DNA from 2 places in the Streptomyces sp. NPDC096046 genome. Region 2 is predicted to be linked to the other one. Evidence: predicted binding sites of a transcription regulator. Region 2 holds the regulator's gene; the other holds the start of a gene.

Region 1 (10,220 bases), on a different contig from region 2:
TCTCATTGACGTGGGCGACGAGATCGGCTTCGACGATGGTCGTGCGAGGGTCCGCCAAGGCCTGGGCGGAGATCGCGGAGAGCGGGCCGTCGAGGTGCCACTCGACGATCGCGTGCTCGCGTTCCACCACCGTGATCCCGCCCCAGCGCGGGTCCGCGGCGGCGTGCGCCAGGGAGAAGCCGACGCCGAGGCCGCCGATCAGGACGTCGGGGCGGTCCCGGCCGGCCAGGGCGCCGAGTGCCGCGTCGACCAGCCGCCGCTCCGAGCGGCCGTCGGAGGTGTCCATCAGGAAACAGCCGTTGGAGATGATCTCCAGTCGATCGTCGTGCCGCCGCAGCACCACCTCACCGTGCGGGCCCTCGCGACGGTCCAGTACATCGGGCATGTCGTAAGGGGTAGGCATGGGGACATCCTGGCAGGAGAGGAGGGTGCGGCGCCTCGCTATTCGGCTGTGGTCCCGGGAGGGGACGCGGGGCGAGGCTTTCGGGTTGCTGTGAATCCGCTCTCGCGTGGCGCGGGTCACAGACAGCGGAGGGCCCGGTGCGAAGGCTGGGACACGAGGGATATGAAGGACATGAGGGAAAGGAGCGCCCGTCGTGGAACGCGCCGCGCCGCCCCACGGGACGGTCACACCGACGCCGACGGGTGCGCCCGTGCGGGAGGTGTCCGGGCTGCTGGACGGGGTGCCGCGGCAGCGCAGTACGCGCGAGCCGGTGGACGCGGCGCTGTGGGAGGCCACCCCGGCGGCGGCGGCGCCGCGGCGGTCACCGCGCCCCTGGCGGTTGCTGCCCACTCCCACCGGGACGCCGTTCACCTTCGGATACGCGCTCGCCCTCTGCCTGACCTCGCTGATCGCCGCCTACGCGAACCCGGCTCTGGTGCACGCCCTGCTCCAGGGCTCCAGCACGGATGTGACGCACCTGGCGCGCACGCCGGGACTGGTGCTGATCGGCAGCGCGCTGTGGGTCGCGGGCGGGGTGACCTCGCCGTTCGCCCTCGCCTTCGTGCTGGTGCTGACCGCGCTGGAACGACGGATCGGGGCCGTGCGCACGGCCGGCGTCTTCCTGCTCGGGCACGTGTCGGCCACCCTCGCGACCGAGGTCCCGGTGGGCGTCGCGGTCCTGGCCGGGCATCTGCCCCACAGCTCCCTGCACCGCCTCGACTACGGCGTCAGCTTCGGCGTCGCCGCCGGTATCGGCGCTCTGGCGGGCCTGCTGCCGCTGTGGCCACGCCTGCCGCTGCTGGCCGGCTTCGGCTGGATGCTGCTCCAGGACCTGCTCGCCTTCACCGACCCGCTGACGAACTGGGGGCATCCGATCGCCCTGGGTATCGGGATCGCGACCTGGCCGGTGGTCCGGCGGTGGTACGCGACGCGCCTCGGCCCGGCCGGGGGCTGACCGCGAGGCCCTTCAGGCCCGGGCGGAGGTCGACGGCTCAGGCCCGGGCGGAGGTCGGCGGTCCGTGCTTGGCGCTGGTCAGCGGGGCCACCATCTCCCAGCCCAGCGCCTCGTAGAGACCTCGGCCCGCGGGGGTGTCGGCCAGGACCCCGGTCCGGGCTCCCTGCCGGGCGGCGGCGTTCTGCAACGTCCGCACGACGAGGCTGCCCAGACCCTTGCGGCGGTGCTCGGGGGCCGTCTCGATCTGGTCGACGACGGCGGTCTCGCCCGTCGGGGTGACCTGTCCGCGGGCCGCCAGCGACCCGTCCGGCGCGGCCACCATCAGCCGGGTCACCCCACCGCGCGACCACGCGCGCAGCCGGAAGCCCTCGGGGACGACCGGAGCGCCGCCCGCCTTCAGGGGGACCGTCATCAGACAGCCGGGCTCGGGATCGATCCACCAGGTGTCGTCGAGCCAGCCGGAGACCACCGAGGGGTCCCGGAAGGCCTTCAGCCACACACCCCGGCCGGTCACCCCGCCGGCCACCTTGCGGACGGTCGTCTCGTCGAGGCTCTCGCCCGTCGCGCCGAACACATGCCGTGTGACGTGGCCGTACATCCCCATGTCGATGGTCCAGCCCCACGGCTCGGCCAGGGGTGGAGCGGCCCCGCGCGACACGACCCATCCGTTCACCCAGGCCTGCACGGTTCCGTCCATGCCATCCCCCCCCGTAATGAGTGCGCGATGTTGTCATCCCTTACTTGGGGGGACCTTACGCGGCCTTCGGCTCCCGGCGTCACGGGTGATCGCTGACAGCGAACAACGAGCCGGGAACAACCGGCACCACCCAAGCATTGAGTCGACATAGCTCAACTTGACTGCCGAAGGGGAGATCATGGCTTCGACGTCCACACCGCTCACCCTGCCCGTGCTGCCGCTCGACGGAGAGGTCGTGCTGCCCGGGATGGTGGTCCCGCTGGACCTGAGCGATTCCGAGGTCCGTGCCGCGGTGGAGGCCGCCCAGGCCGCTGCCCGGACAACGCCCGGAAAGCCCCGGGTACTCCTGGTGCCACGCATCGACGGGACGTACGCGAACACCGGTGTGCTCGGCACCGTCGAGCAGGTCGGCCGGCTGGCCGACGGCGACCCCGGTGCGCTGATCCGGGGCCGGGGCCGGGTGCGCATCGGTGCGGGGACGACCGGCCCCGGCGCCGCCCTCTGGGTGGAGGGCACCAGCGTCGACGAGGCCGTGCCGGAGCCTTCCCCAAGTTCTCAACTTCGTTCGAACAGGGGAGACCCCTATCCCGGGCAGGTCGCCGAACTGGTCAAGGAGTACAAGGCCCTCGCCACCGCATGGCTGCGCAAGCGCGGCGCCTGGCAGGTCGTCGACCGGGTCCAGGCCATCGACGACGTCTCGGCGCTCGCCGACAACTCCGGCTACTCGCCGTTCCTGACCACCGACCAGAAGGTCGAGCTGCTGGAGACCGCCGACCCGGTGGCCCGGCTCAAGCTCGCCACGCAGCAACTGCGCGACCACCTCGCCGAGCAGGACGTGGCCGAGTCCATCGCCAAGGACGTCCAGGAGGGCGTCGACAAGCAGCAGCGCGAGTTCCTGCTGCGGCGCCAGCTGGAAGCCGTCCGCAAGGAGTTGCGCGAGCTCAACGGCGAGCAGGAGGGCGAGGAGTCCGACGACTACCGCACCCGCGTGGAGGCCGCCGATCTGCCCGGGAAGGTCCGCGAGGCCGCCCTCAAGGAGGTCGACAAGCTGGAGCGGTCCTCCGACCAGTCGCCCGAGGGCTCCTGGATCCGCACCTGGCTCGACACGGTCCTGGAGATGCCGTGGAACGAGCGCACCGAGGACGCCTACGACATCCGGGGCGCCAAGGCGGTCCTGGACGCCGAGCACTCCGGACTGGAGGACGTGAAGGAACGCATCACCGAGTACCTGGCGGTACGCAAGCGCCGTGACGACCGGGGTCTGGGCGTGGTCGGCGGGCGGCGCGGCGGTGCCGTGCTCGCGCTCGTCGGACCGCCCGGCGTCGGCAAGACCAGCCTGGGCGAGTCCGTCGCCCACGCCATGGGCCGCAAGTTCGTGCGCGTCGCCCTCGGCGGCGTCCGCGACGAGGCCGAGATCCGCGGTCACCGGCGTACGTACGTCGGCGCCCTGCCGGGCCGGGTCGTCCGGGCCATCAAGGAGGCCGGGTCGATGAACCCGGTCGTGCTGCTCGACGAGATCGACAAGGTGGGCTCCGACTTCCGGGGCGACCCGGCCGCCGCCCTCCTGGAAGTGCTCGACCCCGCGCAGAACCACACCTTCCGGGACCACTACCTGGAGGTCGAGCTGGACCTGTCGGACGTCGTCTTCCTGGCCACGGCCAACGTCCTGGAGGCGATCCCGGAGGCTCTGGCCGACCGGATGGAGATCGTCCGCCTGGACGGCTACACCGAGGACGAGAAGGTCGTCATCGCCCGCGATCACCTGCTGCCGCGCCAACTGGAGCGGGCCGGACTCGACCAGGACGAGGTGACCATCGACGAGGGCGCGCTGCGCAAGCTCGCCGGCGAGTACACGCGCGAGGCGGGGGTCCGCACCCTGGAGCGGTCCGTCGCACGGCTGCTGCGCAAGATCGCGGCCCAGCACGAACTGGGCGAGCGTGAGCTGCCGTTCACCGTCCGGGACGAGGACCTGCGTGACCTGATCGGCCGGCCGCACCACGTGCCCGAGTCCGCCCAGAACCCGGCCGAGCGGCGGACGTCCGTGCCGGGCGTGGCCACCGGGCTCGCGGTGACCGGGGCGGGTGGTGACGTGCTGTACGTCGAGGCGTCGCTGGCCGATCCGGAGACGGGCGCGGCCGGACTGACCCTGACCGGTCAGCTGGGAGAGGTGATGAAGGAGTCCGCGCAGATCGCGCTGAGCTTCCTGCGCTCCCACGGCGCCGAGCTCGAACTGCCGGTGGGGGACCTGAAGGACCGGGGCGTGCACATCCACTTCCCGGCGGGCGCGGTCCCCAAGGACGGCCCGAGCGCCGGCATCACGATGACCACGGCCCTCGCGTCGCTGCTGTCCGGACGGCTGGTCCGCACGGACGTGGCGATGACCGGTGAGGTCTCGCTGACCGGGCGGGTCCTGCCGATCGGAGGTGTGAAGCAGAAGCTGCTCGCGGCGCACCGGGCCGGTGTCACCACGGTGATCATTCCCAAGCGCAACGAACCCGACCTGGACGACGTCCCGGCGGAGGTGCTGGACAAGCTCGACGTCCACGCCGTCACCGACGTCCGCCAGGTCCTGGAACTGGCGCTCGCGCCCGCGACGAGCGAGGCGGCGCCGGAGGTTCCGGTCGCGGCGATGGGGGCACCTCCCAGGCTTTAGGCACTGGGGGAGGACGTGGCCGGATGAAGGAGGCCCGGGTTCCCGTGAGGGAGGCCCGGGCCTTCACGATGGGGTGGCCGTGTGGACAGGAGCGCCCTGACCTGCGGAATACTTGCCGAACTGCGGTGATCACGGCAGATGGCGGAAAATCCCATCACCGGCATTCTCACGGCCGGGCGACGACCGAGGCAGGGGCTGACGTGCACGAGGGCGGCAACGACGACGGACACCGCGACGCCGGTGTGGCCGGAAGCGGGGTGGATCAGCCCGCCTTCCTGGCGCTGGAGCGCGAGCTGACCGTGCTGCTGCGGCGCGCCCGGGCCAGCCAGGGCGAGATGGCCCGCGAGGTCCACCCCGACCTGGAGTCGTCCGCGTACGGTCTGCTGGTCCGGCTGGACGAGTGCGGAAAGCAGCGGGCCACCGAGCTCGCCGCCTACATCGGGGTCGGCAAGGCGACGATGTCCCGCCAGCTGCGCGCCCTGGAGGACCTCGGACTGGTCGCGCGCGAGCCCGACCCCGCCGACGGACGCGCCTGGCTCGTCGCCCTCACCGAGGAGGGCCACCACCGCGTCCGCCGGGTCCGGGAGGCCCGCCGCGCCCGCTACGCCGGCCGCCTGGCCGGCTGGGACTCCCGCGAGGTCACCGAACTGGCCCGACTGCTGCACCAGCTCAACCGCGGCATGGAGAAGTAGACCGGACACCCCCTGTAACCCGACTAGAACTCGACGAACACCACGGTCGCGTCGTCGTGCCTCTTGCCCCTGCCCGGCGAGGTCACGGCGTCCTCCGACCGTTCCCGTGCCCGGACCCGGTCCAGCAGTACCTGCGGACCCTCCTTGCGGACGACGTGGAAGCAGTCCGCCCAGTCGCCCTCCTCGAACCGCTCCACCCAGCGGGTGGCACCGTCCGTCAGCGCGGCCAGGGCGCGCACCTCGCTGCGGGGCAGGGTGCCGGTCACCGCTCGGCGGGCCACCGAAGGGTCCGCGGCCGCCGTGAAGAAGCCGCCCTCCCTGTTGCGGAGCGTGGAGTCCACCAGCGCGTCCGTCGCCAGCGCCGAGCGGGGGAGCAGGGCCAGCCGGTCGTCGAGGACGGGCGTCACCCCACCGTCCGGGGACTCCAGGAGAAGGGCCGAGTCCGACAGGACCAGGTACTCCACCGTGTCCGGATTCCAGCGGGCCGCCACCACCGTGGCCTGAGGCGTCCGGGGGTGAGAAAGGTCACAGGTTGCGGCGTGTGCCTCGGAGGTACGCGCGATGGCGCGGGACAAGGCGTCGACCAGGGGGACATCCGGGAGTGAAACGGTCAGTTCGGTCAGTGCCCCACCGAGGCGCGCGGTGAACCAGGGGACGGAATGCAGACAACCCGTCCCGGTCCTCGGTGGCGTGACCCCGTCCAGGACGACGACCGAACCGCCCTGTCCCGAGGCCGGTAGTCCGACACTGGCGAAGTCCTCGTTGGGGCGGTCGGCGTCTCCCGGCTCCGAGGCGAGTTCGGTTCGCATCCGGCCAGTCTGCACGAGCCCTTCACAGGGCCCGCAAAGGGCCGACAAGGGGCGCGAGGCCGACGCGGCGACGCAGGCCGGACGCCGGGTTTGGGCTGGAATGATTTGTTCCGGGAAGGCGTGGTGGCGAATACTGCCACCGGCCGTCCCCGTCGTCCAACCAGCGAGCTGCGCAAGTCCGCTGCGCAAGCTTGCGGAACTTGCCCCTCAACTCCCGTCCGAGGTTCACTCCTTCGGGTGGCGGGTCAGGTGATGCGCGTGCGCTGCCCACCGGCGCTGGGAGGGTCGGGAAGTGTACCGGGAGTACGCACCAGTTGACGGAGCGTCATCCGGGCCCAAGGGTTCACGAATCAGGAATGCGAGCACCGGTGCAGAAGACGCGGCCTCGTCGCACAGGCAAGCAGACGGCCCCTGTTCAGGGCGCTGAGCCGACGCCCCCCACCGGCAAGGGCCGCCCCACCCACGTACGCAATCGGCTGATCGTCGCCGTGGCCGTGGTCGCCGCGGCCATCGCCGCCGCCGGCACCCCGTCCGTCCTGGCCGCCTCCGGACAACTCCACGACTCCCAGGAACTGGTGACGCTCGCGGAGCAGACCCAGGACGCGCTGACCCTCGCACACTCCCTCGCCGACGAGCGGGACGACGTCACCTCCTACATCGCGGCCGGGCGCCCCAAGACCAAGGCGCCCTCCGAACAGCGCAGCGCCCGGGTGGACCGGCAGGTCGAGGAACTGCGGTCCGACACCGACACCCCCGCTTCGCTCCGCTCGGACCTCGACGCCATAGCGGCCGTGCGCAGGGCGGCGCTCACCGGCAAGAGCAGCGCCCTCGAAGCGCACCAGGCGTACTCCATTACCATCACCGAACTCCACCGCCTCGCCGAGCGGCTGGCGCAGCAGACGCCGCCGCGCGCGGGTGACGGCGGTTACGCCCTGGCCGAGCTCGATTCCGCCGTCCAGCAGGCCGCCGCGGCCCGCGGGCTGCTGCTCGCCGCGCTCAGCGTGCCGAGCAGCACCCAGACGGTCATCGATCCCCTCACCGGCCTGCCGACCGAGACCAGCACCTCCTCGGACGCCGACACCCGCCGCCGCGACCTCCTGAGCGCCGCCGCCCAGCAGGCCCGGCTGCGCTCCGACGCGGCCCTGGCCGACTTCCGCGGCATCGCCCCCGAGCCGGCCCGCGCCTCCTTCGACTCCACGGTCACCGGCACCGAGGTCAATTCCGCCGACAAGTACCTCGCCGCCCTGACCGACCAGCCGACACTCTCCCGCAGCGACCTCGCCACCAGCACCAAGGAGCTCGACGCGGCCCTGTCCGCCCGTGTGGACCTGATGCGCGGCGTGGAGTCGGCCCTCTACGACCGGCGTACCAAGGACCTGGAGGCGCTGCGCGACGACGACGTCACCGCGCTGGAGATCCGCATCGCCGTCCTCGGCGCGCTCATGCTGCTCGCCGTCGGTGTCGCCACGGGCATGGCGCGCAGCCTCACCCGCCCCCTCGCGGTCCTGCGCCTGGGGTCCAAGCGCCTCGCCGAGGCCGACGACCCGGCGGCCGAGGAGCCGGTGAAGTTCACCGGCCGCAACGACGAGTTCGCCCAGGTCGTCCGCTCCGTCAACGCCCTGCACGCGCACACGGCCGCCCTCACCGAGCGCATCACCACGCTGGAGTCCGACCGCAAGCACCTCGTCGGCCAGCGCCAGAAGATGGCCGACGCACGTGAGGAACTGCGCGGCGAACTCGCCGAGTCCGCCGCCCAGCTGGAGCGGCTGCGCACGGCCATCGGCGGGACGTTCGTCAACCTCGCGCTGCGCACCCTCGGCCTGGTCGAGCGGCAACTGGCCGTGATCGAGAACCTGGAGGAACGCGAGCAGGACCCGGACCGGCTCGCCACGCTGTTCAAGCTCGACCACTTCGCGACGGTCATGCGCCGGCACAGCGAGAACCTCCTGGTCCTCGCCGGCACCGAGCACGTCCAGCACGCCGCCGGGCCGGTGCCGCTGGTGGACGTCGTACGTGCCGCGGTGAGCGAGATCGAGCGGTACGAGCGGGTCGGGATCGCCGCGCTGCCACCGCACGCGCACATCGCCGGGTTCGCCGCCGACGACCTCTCCCATCTGCTGGCCGAACTCATGGAGAACGCCACCTCGTTCTCCCCGCCCGACCTGCCCGTCGAGATCTCCGGCTGGCTGCTGGAGAACGGCGAGGTCATGCTCTCCGTCCAGGACGAGGGCATCGGCATGACCGAGGAACGGCTGCAGCGCCTCAACTCCCGCCTCACCGACTTCGACCCCGAGGCGCCGTACGACCAGGAGGGCGAGGACGGTCTGGGCCTCGGCCTGTACGTCGTGGCCCGGCTCGCCCACCGCCACGGCGTGCGCGTCCAGCTGCGCGAGCAGAAGCAGGGCGGTGTCGCGGCGGTCGTCGTCCTGCCCCGCACGCTCCTCGCCGCCGCCCCGCCCGTGGCCGTTCCGACCTCCGGCACCCCGGCCGGCGCGACCCACTCCTTCTCCTTCCCGGGTGCCGACGCCGAGGCCAACTCCAACGTGCTGCCCGGCCGCACGGCCGGTGACGACCCGTTGGTCGCCCTGGCGGAGAAGGCGGTGCAGCGGGACGAGACCACGGAGAGCACCGGTGCCGTCCAGCACCCGGAACCGGCAGGGGAGCCGGAACCGCCAGGGGAATCGGAACCGGCCGGGGAATCGGAACCGGCCGGGGAATCGGAACCGGCCGGGGAATCGGAACCGGCCGGGGAGCGGAAACCGGCCGAGGCGACGGAGGCGGCTGCGGTGACGGGAACGGCCGAGGCGGCCGTACCGGCGGCCCAGGCCGAGCCGCAAGCACCCGCGGAACGGGCGGCACTCGCGGAACCGACGGCACCGGCGGAACCGGTGGCATCCCTGGAACCGGTGGCACCCGCGGAAACGACGGCACCCGCGGAACCGGTGGCATCCCCGGAACCGGTGGCATCCCCGGAACCGGTGGCACCCACCGAACCGGTGCCCGCCGAACCCGCCGCGGACGCCGAACCGGCCGGAAGCGCGGCACCCGTGGAGTCCCCCGCGGAAACCACGATGGAACTGCTCATCCCGGCGCAGCAGGGGGCGCCGGACCCGGCCCGGGGCGAGACGGCGGCAGCCGAGGGCGGGACCGGCCCTCGGAGCCCGCTCGCACCCGAGGACGCACCCCGCAAGGGTGATGCGGACGCGGACGAGAGCCCGGAGCACGAGCGCGCTCCCGACGAGGAGGAGGACCGCGTCACCGACAAGGGCCTCCCCAAGCGCACTCCGAAGATCACCGCATCGACCACCGCCCCGCGCCAGCGCAGCGGCTCCGTCGACGCCGATGCCCTGCGCCGCCGTCTCGGCGGCTTCCGCCAGGGGGCGCAGGCCGGCTACCGCGACGTGGAGGCGGAGATCGCCGAGAGGACGGCCTCGCACCAGCGGCCGGCCACCGGCACCGCAGGACCAGCTGAATCCGAAGAAGCCACGGGGGGCACAGTCGAGGAGGCAAGCAGTTGACCGCTCCCAGTACCTTCGGACTGATCGGACTGAGCAGTGAGGCCCGCAACCTGCACTGGCTGCTGACCAATCTGGTCGAGGAGGTGCCCGGCATCCTCTCGGTCGCTGTCGTCTCGTCCGACGGACTGCTCCTGCTCTCCTCCGACGACACCCGCAACAAGGAGGCGAGGGCGGCCCTGCACGCCGCCGGGACCCGGCGCACCGGGCCGCGCGGCTCCGCCGCCGACCTGGCCACCATCGTCTCCGGCATCGGCAGCCTCACCATCGGCGCCGCGAAGCTGATGGACTTCGGCGGGGTCAAGCACACGATGATCGCGATGGACGAGGGCAGCCTGTTCGTGATGTCGATCAGCGACGGCTCGCTGCTCGGCGTCCACGGCTCCGCGGACTGCGACATGAGCGTCGTGGCCTATCACATGGCCCTGTTCGTCGGCCGGGCCGGCCATGTGCTGAC
Region 2 (10,220 bases):
GACTGTCCGCCCGGGTATCACCCTTCGCGCCGGAGTAACCCATCACTCCGATGACAGCGACGGCAGAGAGAGCGGCAGCAAGCACCGAGCGAAGCAGTCTCTTGCGCATAGTCGGCTTCGTCCTCACTTGTGAGTCTCCTCTTCCCCCGTCAGGTAAGACGATGGCTCATTCGAACACGTCATGGCCACACAATCGGTGCATCATGTTCCTGCATGTTCAGGACCCTGGGGGGTGGAGATTTCGTGGCAAATCAGACTAAGGCGGCGCATCCCCATGCGGTCACCGAGCTGTGCGAGGAAGGGAACCGACTTTATGCGAACGCCCTGCGTGCAGGGCGGATCGCGCGCACGGACGTTGAGTCAGCGCCTTGTCTTGTCGAGTTCGCCCTTCTTCACCCGGACCCGGACGACGAGGACTGGCTGCGGCCTGTACCGCCGACAGTAGCGCTGGCCGAGCGTCTGCACCCGATCGAGCGTGACATCGCGGCACGCCGACAGCTGTCGATCAAGATCGCGGACGCATTCGAGCCGTTCATGACCTTGGGCGCCCAGCTGACGACGACCGACCACTCGATCACGGTGCTGGAGGGCGGCGACCGGATCAACGCGGCCCTCAACCTGGCCACGGCCCAGTGCCAAGCGGAGATGCTCACCATCCAGCCCAGTGACGACCGCTTCTCCGAGCGAAGCCTCACTCAAGGACTCGAAAGGGACAGACCTCTGATCGAGCGGGGAGTCAGGATCCGGACGCTGTACCAGCACACGGCTCGCTATAACCCTCAAAAACTGGCCTATGTGGCACAACTCGCGAACAGCAAGGCGGAGTACCGCACGATCGACGAGGTGGTCGAACGGCTCATCGTCTGCGACGGGACCGTCGCGTTCATCCCGGCCCGCGACGACCAGCAAGTCGCCCTCGAACTCCGCCACCCCGGACTTGTCCGGTACCTGGTGAAGGTCTTCGAGTTCATGTGGAGCCGTTCCGTTCCGCTGAGCGCCGGTGCTCCCTACGGCCCGGCCGCGGACGGCATCACGGACATCCAGTACTCCATCGCCAAACTCCTCGTGGAGGGGCACGTCGACGAGGCGATCGCCCGCCGCCTCGGCATGAACGTCCGCACGTGCCGGGCTCACATCGCCAAGCTCGCGGCCACCCTCGGCAGCGGCAGTCGTGCCCAACTCGGTTTCCTCATCGCGCAGTCCGGAATCCTGGAGAGCGCAGGTGCCGCGCAGTGAGCGGACCGCACCGCGAGCACGGCAAGGACGACCTGTGCGCCGTGGGCACGGACCTGTACGAACGAGCGCTGCGTCAGGGTCGGCTGTCCACCGAGGACACCCGGGTCGCCCCCTGCATCGTCGACCTGGGTCTGCTGCACCCCGCTCTCGACGACCCCACCCGGCTGGAGCCCGTCGCCCCGGTCGTGGCGCTGCACCGGCTGCTGCGGAGTTCCGAGGAGCGGATCGCGAGCGAGCGGCAGCGCGAAGCACAGTTGGCCGAGACATTCGGCTCCCTGATGCGGATCGCCGACCCGCCCCCTACATCCGGCCAGACTCCCACGATCCACCTTCTCACCGGCACGGAGCGGATCAACCGGGCCATCACCGACGCGATGGCCGATGCCTCCGAGGAATTGATCACCGTCCAGCCACGCGCCGGCCTCACCGGCGAGCGCGGCCAGGCCGCCGACGCCGCATCGCTCGGCCGTGACCAGGCAGCGCTGGACCGTGGTTGCCGGATACGCACCCTGTACCCGCATACGATGCGTCACTTTCCCATAATCACGGCTCGTTGCGAGCGCCTGAAGGGCGACGTTCAGATCCGCACATTGGACGAAGTCCCCGACCGCCTGGTCCTCATCGACCGCGCGGTGGCCTTCGTCCCGGCCGGCGAGGACGGCAAATTAGCTCTGGAGATCAGGCATCCGGCCATCGTGGACCACCTGGCCGTCACTTTCGACCGCCTTTGGCGCCTGGCCACACCCATGTACCCCGAAGCCGCCCCCCAGCCCTCCCACAACGGCATCACCCCGCGCCAGCACGCCATAGCCGCCCTCCTCGTCGAAGGCCACACCGACGCCGTCATCGCCGACCGGCTCGGCATGAACATCCGCACTGCCCGCGTCCACATCGCCAAGCTCGCCGCGACGCTGGGCAGTCAGAGCAGGGCTCAGCTCGGGTATCTCATCGGGCGGTCCGGGATCCTTGATCAGGGACGCTGAGGGAGGGAGCGGCCGAGGGGGGCGGGCCGTCGAGGCCCGCCTGGGCGATGCGGACGCCGAGTTGGGTCCGGCTGGCCGCCCCGAGCGTCTCCGAGAGGCGCGCGATGTGCGCCCGGCACGTCCGGACGCTGATGCCCAGCCGTTCCGCGATGACGGCGTCCTGATGCCCTTCCGCCAGCAGCGCGGCGATCGACTGTTCCCGGTGGGAGATGCCCTCGATGCCGGTGTCGGGGAGCGGGGCCGATAGGGGGATGGCCAGGCGCCAGAGCCGTTCGAAGACCGTGACGAGGTACTCAATGAGGGCCGGATGCCGTAGCTCAAGAGCCATCGTGCGGTCGGTGTTGGCGGGGATGAACGCCACCGTCCGGTCGAAGAGGATCAGCCGGTCGATCACCTCGTCCAGCGTGCGTGCCTCCACCGCGTCGCCCATCAGCTCCAGGTAGGTCAGCAACCCCTGCCCGTGCCGGGCGACATGGGTGTACAGGTCCCGCATCCGCACGCCCCGGCCGCGCAGCGCCAGCGCCCGGTGCAGGCCCTCGGAGAGTTCCGCCTCACGGCGGATGCCGCCGGGCTGGACCGTGAGCACCTCGGTCGTGCACGCCTGGGTCGCCTCGTCCATCGCGGCCTGGATGCGGGCGAGTCCGTCCAAGACTCGGATCGCCGAGCCCTCGCTCGCCGACGGGGTCGGCCGCACCTGGCGGCCCAGACCGGCGTACCACTCGACGGCCGCCACGGCCGAGCCCACCCGCCGCTGATTGGCGCTGACCTCGTCGTACATCCCGCGCAGCAGTCGGGTCATGACCTCCTGCGGGGAGGTCGGCACCAGCCAGTCCATGTCGTCGGGGTCCGGGTGCAGCAGGGCGAGTTGCAGCAGGCAGGGCACCGGATCCGCGTCCCGGCGCGGCACCCGGCCGCGCCGTACGGCCCGGGAGTACACGCGGTCCCCGGCCTCGCACAGTCGGTCGGCACCATGGGGATGCTCATCCGCCCCGTGCCCGGCCATCGCCCATCCCACCCCCCGGTTTCGCCGTTTTTCCGCAGCGCAACTATGCGCGGACCGGACGTGCTCCGCAACACGGCTCGACCACAACCGAACTGCCTTTCAGCCCCCTTGGTACCGGTATGCCCGGGGTGCCGCGTGGCCGGTGACCGCACGCCGGGGTGGTGGGCGCTGGTGGTGCCACCGGCCGGTCAGTCCTGGGCCGTCGTGGGGCCGTCGTGGCGTCGCAGGAGGTGCCGAGTGGATGGGCGTCCGTCTTCGCGCCCGTCAGGCCGGAGGTCCGCTCCGGCCGGTGCGCCGGGTCCGGGCACCGCTCCGCCGGCTCGCGGGCACCGCTCCGCCGGCTCGCCGGGCACGCTCCGACGGGTCCCGGCCTCACGACCGGCAGGTCCCGGCCCCACGACCAGCAGACCCCGGCCCCACGACCAGCAGACCCCGGCCCCACTTGTCGCCCGGGTCCGGGACGGGACTGCGAGGGCTTGTCGCGCGCCCCGGCGTCGGCTCGGCGGCTGTCGTGTCGCGTCGCAGGCCCGGTGCAGAGCCGCGCGCCGCCGCCGGGGCTCCGGTTCACGACGGGGAGCAACGGTGTCCGGTCGGCCCTCGACACGGCCGACGAGCACGAGGCCCCAAGCCGCGTGCCTCGTCGTGGCCGGGCGGCCGGTCGTGGCCGGGCGGCGTCGTCCTCGCGTGCGAGCAGGGGCTCGAGCCGAATCATCCCCGCCGGGGGGCAGCTCCCACCCGACGGAGCTCTTCTGGCGGCCGGAGATGGACTGGGTGGCGGCCGGGCCGTCCGTGGCGAGACGGTCACCTGCCCGGACACCGGTGCCGCGGACGCGGCGGGCGCCCGTCGGGCACCGATCGCGGGCGAGTGGCGCGAACGACGGGGTGGTCCCGCGTCAGTTCCCCGACGGCTACTTCAGGCCGATGGCACGGCACGCCGCCTTGTACTCGGCCGTGCAGATGTCCGACAGCTTGTAGACCTCGTCCGCGACCACCGTGTCCTTGATGTTCTCCTTGGTGAGCGCGACCACGGGCACGAGCTGCGCCGGGATGCCCTTGTCCGTGGGGCTGTCGACCCTGTCGCGGGCCAGGGCGGCGAACTGGATGTCGCGGCCCTGGACCTTGGCGACGGCCATCTCCGCGGCGTTCTCCGCCTCCTGCGGGTACGACTTGTACACGCTCATGTACTGGTCGCCGCTGATGATCCGCTGCACGGCCGCCAGCTCCGCGTCCTGGCCGGTGATCGGCGGCAGCTCCGTCACGCCCGCCGCCTCCAGCGCCTTGACGATGCCGCCCGCCATGCCGTCGTTGGCGGAGTACACCGCCGCGATGTTGTCCTTGCCGATCTCCGCGATCGCCTCGGCCATGTTCGCCTGGGCGTTCTCCGGCTTCCAGTCCTTGGTGTCGAAGGACTTCGCGATCGTCACGTTGCCGTTCAGCTCGGACATCGCCCCGGCCTTGAACTGCTTGGCGTTCGGGTCCGTCGGAGAGCCGTTCATCATGACGATCTTGTCGGAGAGGCTCGCGTCCTCGCCGATGGCCTCCAGCAGGGTGCGGCCCTGGACCTCGCCGACCAGCTCGTTGTCGAAGGAGATGTAGGCGTCGATCGGGCCCTCGGCCAGCCGGTCGTAGGCGATGACCGGGATGCCGGCCTCCTTCGCCTTCTTCACGCCGCTCGCGATGGCCTTCGAGTCGACGGCGTCCAGCAGGATCACGTCGACCCGGTCGTCGATCATCTGCTGCATCTGGCTGGCCTGCTTGTCCGCGCTCGCCTCGGCGTTGGCGTAGGTGACGCGGCCCTTGTCGTTGGTGAGGGACTCGACCTTCGTCTTGATGATGGGGTAGTCGAAGTTCTCGTACCGCGTGTTCGCCTTCTCCGGCAGCAGCAGCCCGACGGTGATGTCGTTGCCCTTCGCCGGGCTCGCGTCGTCACTGCTCCCGGTCGCGTTGAGCGCGCCGCAGCCGGCGAGCGTGACGGACATCGTGGCGGCTGCCACGGATATGGCGATACGACGCATGCGGAGCTCACTTCGCGTGTGATTCGGACGTGGGCGCAGCTTTCCGCCCATGTGACTGAAAAGCCAACGCGGACGCGACCCCCAGCGTCAAGCGGAACCACTTAACGAGATGACAACACCACGCTCCGCAGCAGTTGTGAAGACCCTGCGGAATCATCTTCAAGTGGTGTGCACCACCCGGTCATCCGCAGGAGACCGGGCCAAACCGCCCCGAAGCACACGGAAAGGGCCGAGAGTGAACTCTCGGCCCTTTCCCGTGCGTACGCGTCAGTCGGACTGCTGCTGCCGCTTCGGCCGCCACACCACCAGCGCGCTGGTCTGCTGCACCTCCTGGTACGGCACCAGGTCACGGCGGTACGACGCGTGCACCGCCGCCTCGCGCTGGCGCATCGCCGCCGCCGCGCCGTCGAGCGCGTCCTCCAGCTCGGCGACCCGGGCCTGGAGCGCGGCGACCTGGTTCTCCAGTTCGATGATGCGCTTGATTCCGGCCAGGTTGATGCCCTCGTCCTGCGACAACTGCTGGACCGTGCGCAGCAGTTCGATGTCACGCGCCGAGTAGCGGCGGCCCCGGCCCGCGGTGCGGTCGGGGGACACCAGACCCAGCCGGTCGTACTGGCGCAGGGTCTGGGGATGCAGGCCGGACAGCTGGGCCGCCACCGAGATGACGTAGACCGGGGTTTCCTCGGTCAGTTCATACGGGTTGCGCCGACGACCGTCCATCTGACTCATGCTCCCTTCGCGGCCTGGAACAGATCCGCCCGCGGATCCTCGTCCGCGGTCACCTCGCGATACGCCTCGAGCGCGTCACGAGCCTTCCCCGTCAGGCCCTTGGGAACACTCACCTCGACGGTGACCAGGAGGTCCCCGCGGGTGCCGTCCTTGCGGACCGCGCCCTTGCCCCGGGCCCGCATGGTGCGCCCGTTGGGCGTGCCCGGAGGCAGCTTCAGGGTGACGGGCGGGCCGCCCAGGGTGGGCACCCGCACCTCGCCGCCGAGCGCCGCCTCGGTGAAGGTCACCGGGACGGTGACCGTGAGGTTGTCGTCCTTGCGGCCGAACACCGGGTGGGAGTCGACGTGCACCACCACGTACAGGTCGCCCGCCGGGCCGCCGCGCTCGCCCGGCGCCCCCTTGCCGCGCAGCCGGATCCGCTGGCCGTCGCTGACGCCGGCGGGGATGCGCACCTGCATGGTCCGCGAGGACTTGGCCCGGCCGCTGCCCTTGCAGACCTCGCACGCGTTCTCCGCGATCAGTCCGCGGCCCTTGCAGTCCGGGCAGGGGTCGGTGAGGGAGAAACCGCCGCCGCTGCCCCGGGCGACCTGCCCGGTGCCGACGCAGGTCGGGCACACGCGGGGTGTGCCGTTCTTGTCGCCGGTGCCCGAACAGGCCTTGCAGGGCGACTGCGACGACATCCGCAGGGGGACCGTCGCGCCCTCGATCGCCTCGGTGAAGCTGAGCGTGACCTCGGACTCGATGTCCTGGCCGCGCCGGGGGTGCGTGCGCGTCCCCGGTCCGCCCGCGCCGCCGCGGTTGAACAGGCCCCCGAAGACGTCACCGAGTCCGCCGCCGAAGCCGCCGGCTCCCTGACCGCCGCCCTGGGCGCCGCCTCCGAAGAGGTCGCCCAGGTCGAAGTTGAAGGAGCCGCCCGCGCCGCCCGGCCCCGGGCGGAAGCCGCCGTTGCCGAAGAGGGCGCGCGCGTCGTCGTACTCCTTGCGCTTCTTGGGGTCGCCGAGGATGTCGTTGGCCTCGGAGATCTCCTTGAAGCGCTCCTCCGCCCTGACGTTGCCCTTGTTGGCGTCCGGGTGGAACTCGCGGGCGAGCTTCCGGTACGCCTTCTTGATCTCGGCCTCGGTGGCGTCCTTGGGGACGCCGAGGACCTTGTAGTAGTCCTTCTCGATGAAGTCCTTGGTGCTCATCCTCGACGCCCCTCCTTCCCTTCGTTGATGACGTCAGCCCTCGTCCGGGCCACCGCTCTCCTTGTCGTCGGCGTCGGCGGACTCGTCCGCCTTGACCGTCTGCGCCCCCGGCTGGGGCTCGGCCACGGCCACCCGGGCGGGGCGGATGGTGCGCTCGCCGATCCGGTACCCGGGCTGCAGGATCGCGACGCACGTCGTCTCGGTGACGTCCGGTGCGTAGCTGTGCATCAGGGCTTCGTGGATCGTCGGGTCGAAGGGCTCGCCCTCCTTGCCGAACTGCTGCAGGCCCATCTTCGCCGCGGTGCTCTCCAGCGACTCGGCGACGGACTTGAAGCCGCCGACCAGTTCGCCGTGTTCCCGCGCGCGGCCGATGTCGTCGAGCACGGGCAGGAGCTCGGTCAGGAGGTTCGCGATGGCGATCTCCTTGACCGCGATCCGGTCACGCTCGACCCGGCGGCGGTAGTTCTGGAACTCGGCCTGGAGGCGCTGGAGGTCCGCCGTGCGCTCGCTGAGCGCGGTGCGGGCCTGGTCCAGCTGGGCCACCAGAGCCACGTCCTGGCCCGTGTCCCCGGCCGGGGCCGCCTCCTCCTCCGGGGAGGGGGAGGCGGCCTTCGGCTCGGCGTCGTCGGAGGTGGCGCCGGAAGGGACGTCGGGCTGCTGCGACTGCTGCTCGTCGAAGCCCGGGGTCTCCTCCGTCACGCGGCACCGTCCTTCCGGTCCTCGTCGACGATCTCGGCGTCGACGACGTCGTCATCGGCGGGCTTGGCACCACCGGCGGCGCCCGCGTCACCGGCGGGACCACCGGCGGCCTGGGCCGCGCCCGCGTCGGCGTACATGGCCTGGCCGAGCTTCTGGGAGACGGCCGCGACCTTCTCCGTGGCCGTGCGGATCTCGGCGCTGTCCTCGCCCTTGAGCTTCTCCTTCAGCTCGGCGACGGCCTCCTCGACCTCGGTCTTGATGTCGCCCGGGACCTTGTCCTCGTTGTCCTTGAGGAACTTCTCGGTCTGGTAGACGAGCTGCTCGCCCTGGTTGCGGGACTCGGCGGCCTCGCGGCGCTTGTGGTCCTCCTCCGCGTACTGCTCGGCCTCCTGGCGCATGCGGTCGACCTCGTCCTTCGGCAGCGAGGAGCCGCCGGTGACGGTCATCTTCTGCTCCTTGCCCGTGCCCAGGTCCTTGGCGGTCACGTGCATGATGCCGTTGGCGTCGATGTCGAAGGACACCTCGATCTGCGGGACGCCGCGGGGCGCCGGGGGCAGACCGGTCAGCTCGAACATCCCGAGCTTCTTGTTGTACGCCGCGATCTCGCGCTCGCCCTGGTAGACCTGGATCTGCACGGACGGCTGGTTGTCCTCGGCGGTGGTGAAGATCTCGGACCGCTTGGTCGGGATCGTCGTGTTCCGCTCGATGAGCTTGGTCATGATGCCGCCCTTGGTCTCGATGCCGAGGGACAGCGGGGTGACGTCGAGGAGCAGGACGTCCTTGACCTCGCCCTTGAGAACACCGGCCTGCAGGACGGCGCCGATGGCGACGACCTCGTCCGGGTTGACGCCCTTGTTGGCGTCCTTGCCGCCGGTCAGCTCCTTGACGAGCTCGGCGACGGCGGGCATGCGGGTCGAGCCGCCGACGAGGACGACGTGGTCGATCTCGCTGATGGAGATGCCGGCGTCCTTGATGACGTTGTGGAACGGCGTCTTGCAGCGCTCCAGCAGGTCCGCGGTCAGCTGCTGGAACTGGGCGCGGGTGAGCTTCTCGTCGAGGTGCAGGGGGCCCTCGGCGGAGGCGGTGATGTAGGGCAGGTTGATCGAGGTCTCGGTGGACGAGGACAGCTCGATCTTCGCCTTCTCGGCGGCCTCGCGCAGACGCTGCAGGGCCATCTTGTCCTTGCCCAGGTCCACGCCGTGGCCGGACTGGAACTGCTGGACCAGGTAGTCGACGACGCGCTGGTCCCAGTCGTCACCACCGAGGTGGTTGTCACCGTTGGTGGCCTTCACCTCGACGACGCCGTCGCCGATCTCCAGCAGCGAGACGTCGAACGTGCCGCCACCGAGGTCGAAGACCAGGATGGTCTGGTCGTCCTTGTCGAGGCCGTACGCCAGGGCGGCCGCGGTGGGCTCGTTGACGATGCGCAGCACGTTCAGACCGGCGATCTCGCCGGCCTCCTTCGTGGCCTGACGCTCGGAGTCGTTGAAGTACGCCGGGACGGTGATGACCGCGTCGGTCACCTTCTCGCCCAGGTAGGCCTCGGCGTCGCGCTTGAGCTTCTGGAGCACGAAGGCGCTGATCTGCTGCGGGTTGAAGGGCTTCCCGTCCAGCTCGATCTTCCAGTCGGTGCCCATGTGCCGCTTGACCGACCGAATGGTCCGGTCCACGTTGGTGACCGCCTGACGCTTGGCCACCTCTCCGACGAGCACCTCACCGTTCTTGGCGAAGGCGACGACGGACGGCGTGGTCCTGGCGCCCTCGGCGTTGGTGATGACGGTGGGCTCGCCGCCCTCCAGAACGCTGACGACGGAGTTAGTCGTGCCCAGGTCGATGCCGACCGCACGTGCCATGGTTGATTCCTCCAGCTGACTTGAGTGGAACGGACTCAAGTGTGCACGACGGCTCCCGACCGGTCAACAGAGCTGAGTCGGGCAGGCTCAACTCTTATCCGCTCCTTACACGCAATGGCGCTCTGACCTGCGTGGATACACTGCGTCGAGGTCCGTACACAGGGACACGCGCGAGGCGAACACCATGACGAGCCCCCCTCCCACCACCCACCACAGGGCGCCGGACCCGATTCGGCCGGCATGCGCGAGTACCCCGACGAACATCGCCGACAACGCCCCGGTCCCCAGCAGCAGAACCGCCCCCGGCGCGGTCGGCCCGAGCCGCCGCAGCCGGTGCGCGAGATGATCGGGCCCGCCGCGGAACACCGCCCGGCCGGCCGGCCGTCGCGTCCCCCCAGCACGAGGACGGCATCGGCGGCGGCCACCGCGGTCAGCGCGAACAGCACCCCCGCGCTCTCCCCGACCCCGGACCCGGCCCGGGCGTACACGGCCCCCACGGCGATCACGAACCCCGCGGA

What was found. The regulator HspR, encoded in region 2, represses chaperone genes until heat shock. The targets are predictions, from matches to a motif close to TTGAGNNNNNNNNNCTCAA.
Region 1: lon (endopeptidase La) is a predicted target of HspR. The motif match lies at 2,232-2,250, and genes of this name have one in related genera.

The regions. Positions count from the first base shown of each region.
Region 1 is NZ_JBEOSZ010000006.1:79,769-89,988, reverse strand. It holds gene ABTX62_RS07630 (spermidine synthase family protein) at 1-403, opposite strand, end outside; gene ABTX62_RS07625 (rhomboid-like protein) at 597-1,397, shown strand; gene ABTX62_RS07620 (GNAT family N-acetyltransferase) at 1,435-2,094, opposite strand; gene lon (endopeptidase La) at 2,273-4,747, shown strand; gene ABTX62_RS07610 (MarR family winged helix-turn-helix transcriptional regulator) at 4,948-5,439, shown strand; gene ABTX62_RS07605 (protein phosphatase 2C domain-containing protein) at 5,463-6,248, opposite strand; gene ABTX62_RS07600 (sensor histidine kinase) at 6,617-9,766, shown strand; gene ABTX62_RS07595 (roadblock/LC7 domain-containing protein) at 9,763-10,220, shown strand, end outside.
Region 2 is NZ_JBEOSZ010000001.1:11,148-21,367, forward strand. It holds gene ABTX62_RS00065 (helix-turn-helix transcriptional regulator) at 214-1,236, shown strand; gene ABTX62_RS00070 (helix-turn-helix transcriptional regulator) at 1,233-2,219, shown strand; gene ABTX62_RS00075 (helix-turn-helix transcriptional regulator) at 2,182-3,222, opposite strand; gene ABTX62_RS00080 (sugar ABC transporter substrate-binding protein) at 4,131-5,237, opposite strand; gene ABTX62_RS00085 (heat shock protein transcriptional repressor HspR) at 5,505-5,957, opposite strand; gene dnaJ (molecular chaperone DnaJ) at 5,963-7,150, opposite strand; gene grpE (nucleotide exchange factor GrpE) at 7,184-7,849, opposite strand; gene dnaK (molecular chaperone DnaK) at 7,846-9,702, opposite strand; partial or broken gene ABTX62_RS00105 (MraY family glycosyltransferase) at 9,797-10,220, opposite strand, start outside.